DNA from 2 places in the Escherichia sp. MAL-1 genome. Region 2 is predicted to be linked to the other one. Evidence: predicted binding sites of a transcription regulator. Region 2 holds the regulator's gene; the other holds the start of a gene.
The links. The regulator Fur, encoded in region 2, represses iron uptake genes when iron is present. The targets are predictions, from matches to a motif close to ATAATAATGAGAACNACTATCAA.
Positions count from the first base shown of each region.

Region 1 (4,216 bases), 1.2 Mb from region 2:
AATGAATGGCTGGCAAGCGCACTTGAGTCACAGCCAGTGGCTACAGTCAGCGGTGAATCATGGTATTTCTTTGGTCACTGTACCGAAGTTACCGCCTTGCCGGGTGCGCCAGCACAATGGGCCGCGATATTTGCCCGTTTTGGCGCGAAACTGGAAAATGTCAGCGTGGGTTGCTGCGGCATGGCAGGGACTTACGGACATGAAGCGAAAAACCATAAAAATTCGCTCGGGATCTATGAGTTATCCTGGCATCAGGCTATGCAGCGACTGCCGCGTAACCGCTGTCTGGCGACCGGATATTCCTGCCGTAGTCAGGTCAAACGGGTTGAAGGCACGGGGGTACGCCATCCTGTGCAGGCTTTACTGGAGATTATTAAATGATATGGAAACGAAAAATCACCCTGGAAGCACTGAATGCCATGGGTGAAGGAAACATGGTGGGGTTGCTGGATATTCGCTTTGAACATATTGGTGATGACACCCTTGAAGCGACAATGCCAGTAGACTCGCGGACAAAGCAGCCTTTCGGGTTGCTACATGGAGGTGCATCCGTGGTACTAGCCGAAAGTATCGGTTCCGTTGCCGGTTATTTATGTACCGAAGGTGAGCAAAAAGTGGTTGGTCTGGAAATCAATGCTAACCACGTCCGCTCGGCACGAGAAGGGCGGGTGCGCGGCGTATGCAAACCGTTGCATCTCGGTTCGCGTCACCAGGTCTGGCAGATTGAAATCTTCGATGAGAAAGGGCGTTTGTGCTGTTCGTCACGATTGACGACCGCCATTTTGTGACGTTGTCACCAGAAAAGTGTGACGCATATTGCTTTTGGTCATTATCTGCACAGTAAACGGTGGTATACTGTGCAGGTCTTGTCTAAAAGCGAGGATGCTATGTCTACTCAACTTGATCCCACCCAGCTGGCCATTGAATTTTTACGCCGTGACCAGAGCAATCTTTCACCTGCCCAATATCTCAAACGTCTGAAACAACTAGAACTTGAATTTGCTGACCTGCTTACTCTCTCTTCTGCTGAATTAAAAGAAGAAATCTACTTTGCCTGGCGTCTGGGCGTGCATTGATCCTGACTTAATGCCGCAAGTTCGCCAAATCGACTTGGATTAACCTCCGTCCAGGTTCGATGACCTTCTTAATACTGCTTATCTACCGCCTGATATTGTTCAAAAATAACACTAATCGCAGTTTGTGTTAAAACGGCGGGTTAGCTTTATGAGATTATTCTTATCGCCCCTTCAAGAGCTAAGCCACTGAGAGTGCCGGAGATAAGCGCCGGATGGGGTAGAAACCCTTTAGCCTGTGTCGCACAGACTTAAGGGTTTTCTTATTTCTGAACGCTGCACTTTTTTACCTATCTCTTAAATAGTCATTTTCAATACAACTTTTTCTTTTTCATCACAGCCTTAATGCTCCTTAGATAATAACCATTATCTAACAATGAGATACCTAATTCTTAGCGTGCCTGTTAACCCACACATCAGGGTCTATGCTTATTAAAAGCAGGCAAAAAGCATGTTTTACGGTAAAGCCCCTGCGTTTGCTGGGTTGAACTGATAATCATTATCACTAACATGCTGTTATACGCTGAAAGCGATGAAGTGAGGTAAATCGATGGACATGCATTCAGGAACCTTTAATCCACAGGATTTCGCCTGGCAAGGCTTAACGCTGACACCCGCAGCCGCTGTCCACATCCGCGAGCTGGTGGCAAAGCAGCCGGGTATGGTCGGTGTGCGCTTAGGCGTGAAGCAAACAGGCTGCGCGGGCTTTGGCTATGTGCTCGACAGTGTTAGCGAGCCGGACAAAGACGATCTGCTGTTTGAACACGACGGCGCGAAGCTGTTTGTCCCGCTACAAGCGATGCCGTTTATTGATGGCACGGAAGTCGATTTCGTTCGTGAAGGACTTAATCAGATATTCAAATTTCACAACCCTAAAGCCCAGAATGAATGTGGCTGTGGCGAAAGCTTTGGGGTATAGGCGGTACTATGTCTCGTAATACTGAAGCAACTGACGATGTCAAAACCTGGACCGGCGGCCCGCTGAATTATAAAGAAGGATTCTTCACCCAGTTAGTCACCGATGAGCTGGCAAAGGGGATAAACGAAGAGGTGGTGCGCGCAATTTCGGCGAAGCGTAATGAGCCGGAGTGGATGCTGGAGTTTCGTCTAAACGCCTATCGCGCATGGCTGGAGATGGAAGAACCGCACTGGTTGAAAGCGCACTACGACAAGCTGAATTATCAGGATTACAGCTACTACTCGGCACCATCGTGCGGTAATTGTGACGACACTTGCGCGTCTGAATCTGGCGCGGTGCAGCAAACTGGCGCGAACGCCTTTTTAAGTAAAGAGGTGGAGGCGGCGTTTGAGCAGTTGGGCGTTCCCGTGCGGGAAGGCAAAGAGGTGGCGGTGGATGCCATTTTCGACTCAGTTTCGGTTGCCACTACTTATCGCGAAAAACTGGCGGAGCAGGGAATTATTTTCTGTTCCTTTGGTGAGGCGATCCACGATCACCCGGAACTGGTGCGTAAATATCTCGGCACCGTGGTGCCGGGGAATGACAACTTCTTTGCCGCGCTTAATGCGGCGGTAGCCTCTGACGGTACGTTTATTTATGTGCCTAAAGGCGTGCGCTGCCCGATGGAACTTTCCACCTATTTTCGCATTAACGCGGAAAAAACCGGGCAGTTTGAGCGCACCATTCTGGTGGCCGACGAAGACAGCTACGTCAGCTACATTGAAGGCTGTTCCGCTCCGGTGCGTGACAGCTATCAGTTACACGCGGCAGTGGTGGAAGTCATCATCCATAAAAACGCCGAGGTGAAATATTCCACGGTACAAAACTGGTTCCCTGGCGATAACAACACCGGCGGTATTCTCAACTTCGTCACCAAGCGTGCTTTGTGCGAAGGCGAAAACAGCAAAATGTCATGGACGCAATCAGAAACCGGGTCAGCGATTACGTGGAAATATCCCAGCTGCATTTTGCGCGGCGATAACTCCATTGGTGAGTTTTACTCAGTGGCGCTGACCAGCGGTCATCAGCAAGCGGATACCGGCACCAAGATGATCCACATCGGTAAAAACACCAAATCGACCATTATCTCGAAAGGGATCTCTGCCGGACATAGTCAGAACAGTTATCGCGGCTTAGTGAAAATCATGCCGACGGCAACCAATGCGCGCAATTTCACTCAGTGCGACTCAATGCTGATTGGCGCTAATTGTGGGGCGCATACCTTCCCGTATGTTGAGTGTCGTAACAATAGTGCGCAACTGGAACACGAGGCAACGACATCACGTATTGGTGAAGATCAACTGTTTTACTGCCTGCAACGCGGGATCAGCGAAGAAGACGCCATCTCGATGATTGTTAACGGTTTCTGCAAAGACGTGTTCTCGGAGCTGCCGTTGGAATTTGCCGTTGAAGCACAAAAACTCCTCGCCATCAGTCTTGAACACAGCGTCGGATAAGGAATAAACATGTTAAGTATTAAAGATTTACACGTCAGCGTGGAAGATAAAGCTATCCTGCGCGGATTAAGCCTCGACGTTCGTCCCGGCGAAGTTCACGCCATTATGGGGCCAAACGGTTCGGGCAAAAGTACCTTATCGGCAACGCTTGCCGGGCGAGAAGATTATGAAGTGACGGGCGGCACGGTTGAGTTCAAAGGCAAAGATTTGCTTGCGCTGTCGCCGGAAGATCGCGCGGGCGAAGGCATCTTTATGGCCTTCCAGTATCCGGTGGAAATTCCCGGCGTCAGTAACCAGTTTTTCCTGCAAACGGCACTTAATGCGGTGCGCAGCTATCGCGGCCAGGAAACGCTCGACCGCTTTGATTTTCAGGATTTGATGGAAGAGAAAATCGCTCTCCTGAAGATGCCGGAAGATTTATTAACCCGTTCGGTAAACGTTGGTTTTTCCGGCGGCGAGAAAAAGCGCAACGATATTTTGCAAATGGCGGTGCTGGAACCGGAGTTATGCATTCTTGATGAGTCAGACTCCGGGCTGGATATTGACGCATTAAAAGTGGTTGCCGATGGCGTGAACTCGCTGCGTGACGGCAAGCGTTCATTCATCATTGTTACGCACTACCAACGCATTCTCGACTACATCAAGCCTGATTACGTCCATGTGCTGTATCAGGGACGAATTGTGAAATCCGGCGATTTCACGTTGGTCAAACAACTGGAGGAGCAGGG
Region 1 is NZ_CM129609.1:2,242,805-2,247,020, forward strand. It holds gene ydiJ (D-2-hydroxyglutarate dehydrogenase YdiJ) at 1-381, shown strand, start outside; gene menI (1,4-dihydroxy-2-naphthoyl-CoA hydrolase) at 378-788, shown strand; gene ACU8XX_RS10940 (YdiH family protein) at 888-1,076, shown strand; gene sufA (Fe-S cluster assembly scaffold SufA) at 1,624-1,992, shown strand; gene sufB (Fe-S cluster assembly protein SufB) at 2,001-3,488, shown strand; gene sufC (Fe-S cluster assembly ATPase SufC) at 3,498-4,216, shown strand, end outside.
Region 1: a site for Fur is predicted at 1,563-1,585, ahead of sufA (Fe-S cluster assembly scaffold SufA). Genes of this name have one in related genera too.

Region 2 (4,216 bases):
CAAAAATCATCAAAATATGTGCGGTTGCTCATGTTCTTACATTCTGGTTACAGAAAGAGATTGATAATTCGCGTCGCGAAAAATAGTCTGTTCCTGTAGTCAGCGAGACTTTTCTCAACGCTACTTTTTTAATTTTTATTTTTTCGCTGTTCACCTTTGGTGCAGCAATTTATACGTCAAAGAGGATTAACCCATGCGTACGTTTAGTGGCAAACGTAGTACGCTGGCGCTGGCTATCGCCGGTGTTACAGCAATGTCGGGCTTTATGGCAATGCCGGAGGCTCGCGCCGAAGGATTCATCGACGATTCAACCTTAACCGGCGGTATATATTACTGGCAGCGTGAACGCGACCGTAAAGATGTTACCGACGGCGACAAATACAAAACCAACCTTTCTCACTCCACCTGGAATGCCAACCTCGATTTTCAGTCTGGTTATGCTGCTGATATGTTCGGCCTTGATATTGCCGCGTTTACGGCGATTGAAATGGCGGAAAACGGCGACAGCTCTCACCCGAACGAAATCGCGTTTTCAAAAAGTAATAAAGCCTATGACGAAGACTGGTCCGGCGACAAAAGCGGTATAAGCCTGTATAAAGCAGCGGCCAAATTTAAATACGGTCCGGTTTGGGCGAGGGCAGGTTATATTCAGCCAACCGGTCAGACGCTGTTAGCGCCTCACTGGAGCTTTATGCCGGGTACTTATCAGGGTGCGGAAGCCGGAGCGAATTTTGATTACGGCGATGCCGGTGCGTTGAGTTTCTCCTACATGTGGACCAACGAATACAAAGCGCCGTGGCATCTGGAAATGGATGAGTTTTATCAGAACGATAAAACCACCAAAGTTGATTATCTGCACTCCCTTGGGGCGAAATACGACTTCAAAAATAACTTCGTACTGGAAGCGGCTTTTGGTCAGGCGGAAGGGTATATCGATCAATATTTTGCCAAAGCCAGCTACAAATTTGATATCGCCGGTAGCCCGTTAACCACCAGCTACCAGTTCTACGGTACCCGCGATAAAGTTGACGATCGCAGCGTCAACGACCTTTATGACGGCACCGCCTGGCTGCAGGCGTTGACCTTTGGTTACCGGGCGGCTGACGTAGTGGATTTGCGCCTCGAAGGCACCTGGGTTAAGGCTGACGGTCAGCAGGGATACTTCCTGCAACGTATGACTCCAACCTACGCTTCCTCAAACGGTCGCCTGGATATCTGGTGGGACAACCGTTCTGACTTCAACGCCAACGGCGAAAAAGCAGTCTTCTTCGGTGCGATGTATGACCTGAAAAACTGGAATCTTCCAGGCTTCGCCATCGGCGCTTCCTACGTTTACGCATGGGATGCTAAACCTGCGACCTGGCAGAGCAATCCGGATGCGTACTACGACAAAAACCGGACTATTGAAGAGTCTGCATACAGCCTGGATGCGGTCTATACCATTCAGGACGGTCGCGCCAAAGGCACGATGTTCAAACTGCACTTCACCGAATACGACAACCACTCCGACATCCCAAGCTGGGGCGGTGGTTACGGCAACATCTTCCAGGATGAGCGTGACGTAAAATTTATGGTAATCGCACCATTCACCATCTTCTGATGCCCGACGCGGCAGGTTTTGTGCCTGCCGCACGTTTGAGGAATTTGCTATGAAAAAACTGATTCTCATCGCCATGATGGCATCGGGGCTGGTAGCTTGTGCGCAATCAACCGCACCACAGGAAGACAGCCGTCTGAAAGAGGCATACAGCGCCTGTATCAACACCGCGCAAGGTTCGCCGGAAAAAATTGAAGCCTGCCAGAGCGTGTTAAACGTGCTGAAGAAAGAGAAACAACATCAGCAGTTTGCCGACCAGGAAAGTGTCCGCGTACTGGATTATCAGCAGTGTCTGCGTGCAACGCAAACCGGAAATGATCAGGCGGTGAAAGCCGATTGTGATAAGGTCTGGCAGGAAATTCGCAGTAATAACAAATAAGTGAGAGCTGTAACTCTCGCTTTTCTTATTTCCCTTGCATAAAAAAGCCAACCCGCAGGTTGGCTTTTCTCGTTCAGGCTGGCTTATTTGCCTTCGTGCGCGTGCTCATCTTCGCGGCAATCGCCTTCGGCACAGTGACCGTAAAGATAGAGACTGTGGTTAGTCAGGCGAATGCCATGTTTTGCGGCAATTTCACGCTGACGCGCTTCGATGGAATCATCACTAAATTCGATAACCTTGCCGCAGTCGAGGCAGATCAGGTGATCGTGGTGATGTTGCTGTGTCAGTTCAAATACGGATTTACCGCCTTCAAAATTGTGGCGGGTGACGATACCAGCGTCGTCAAACTGGTTCAGTACGCGATATACCGTAGCCAGACCAATTTCTTCACCCATATCGATCAGACGTTTGTATAAATCTTCCGCACTGACGTGATGGTTGTCCGGCTCCTGAAGAACTTCCAGGATTTTTAAACGAGGAAGCGTTACTTTCAGGCCAGCTTTCTTTAGGGCGGTATTGTTATCAGTCATGCGGAATCTGTCCTGTTACTAAGCGGTTCACTTCATTAGAAGAAGTGACAGAATTTGCTCTTGAGATAATGCGTATCATTATAGAATTGCCACGCCTAAATGAAAACCACAAGTCCCTGGCAAATATTGTTAATAAAAACGTGGCATAGCTTACATTTACAACGGCAAGGCCACTTGAACACCGGGACATTGTACAGGTACAACAGCAAAAGTTACAAATTTGTAGCAATTATTTTGATTGGCATTATCTATTAATACGGCGTAGACATGAGTCTACGCCGCATCACATCAGGCATTGAGAATTTCGTCGAGATGCAACTCTTCAGAAATCTGTTTAACCCATTTTTCTACACGTTCAGCGGTCAGTTCCGGCTGACGGTCTTCGTCGATAGCCAGACCGACAAAGTGGTCGTCATCTGCCAGACCTTTTGATGCTTCGAAATGATAGCCCGCAGTTGGCCAGTGACCAACGATGGTTGCACCGCGCGGTTGAATGATGTCGCGGATGGTGCCCAATGCGTCGCAGAAATATTCGGCGTAATCTTCCTGGTCACCACAACCAAACAGCGCAACCAGTTTGCCATTGAAATCAATCTCTTCGAGAGTCGGGAAGAAGTCATCCCAGTCACACTGCGCTTCGCCGTAATACCAGGTTGGGATGCCCAGCAGCAGAATGTCATAAGCTTCCAGATCTTCTTTGCTGCTTTTTGCAATGTCATGGACATCGGCAACGTCTTTACCAAGCTGTTTTTGAATCATTTTTGCGATATTTTCGGTATTACCGGTGTCGCTGCCGAAAAAGATGCCAGTGATAGCCATGAGTGAAATAACCTCTTGAAACTTATTGAAATGGGGGTGGAAAATTGCCCACGGATAAAGGCAATCATAGCAGAACAGGCAGTCTTGCGGAATCAGCAAACGAGCAGGACTGCACACTGTGCTACATGAAAGTGGAAATTTAAACGATGCCCTGACTACGCAGCGCCGCCAGTTGCTGCATTAACATCTCTTCGATCAGTTCGCTACGGCTCATATTGCGCGATTCCGCCAGCTCGTTCAGCGCCTCGACAGCTTCCGCGTTCAGCTTCAGTTCGACACGCTTAAGGCCACGTACTTTGTCGCGTTTTAGTTGGTTGCGTTTATTAATACGCAGCTGTTCATCGCGCGAAAGCGGATTAGTTTTCGGTCGTCCCGGTCGACGCTCGTGCGCGAACAGATCTAATGTCGTACGGTCCGTTTGTTCTTTGGCCATGATCTTGGTGACTTCGGGGGAAACAATCAGCCAGGCCTCTGCCCGGATGGATAGCGCGCCATAATACATCAGCGCGATGAGTCACGCCAACGCCCACGCGCGGAAAGCGACGCGGACGCTGGGTTTTTAATCAGTTGCGTTAATCATTGAGATAGCGACGGATAGCGCGTAATACCGCATCTGGTTTTTCAGCATGGACCCAGTGACCCGCGCCTGCAATGACATGCGCCCGTGCCTGTGGAAATTGTGCCAGTAAATCATCACGGTACTGCTCGCTAACATACGGAGAATTACCACCAGGGATAAACAGGGCAGGGTGATCCCATGCCGGGATTTTCTCCCAACCCACAATATGCGGATACTGATCCCACAATACCGGCACGTTAAAGCGCCACTCCCCGTCAACAAAAGATTTCAACAGAAACTGAATCACCCCTTCTTCATTAAGATGCTGGCGC
Region 2 is NZ_CM129609.1:3,438,461-3,442,676, reverse strand. It holds gene chiP (chitoporin ChiP) at 194-1,600, shown strand; gene chiQ (ChiQ/YbfN family lipoprotein) at 1,650-1,976, shown strand; gene fur (ferric iron uptake transcriptional regulator) at 2,060-2,506, opposite strand; gene uof (fur leader peptide) at 2,499-2,585, opposite strand; gene fldA (flavodoxin FldA) at 2,795-3,325, opposite strand; gene ybfE (LexA regulated protein) at 3,465-3,758, opposite strand; gene ybfF (esterase) at 3,898-4,216, opposite strand, start outside.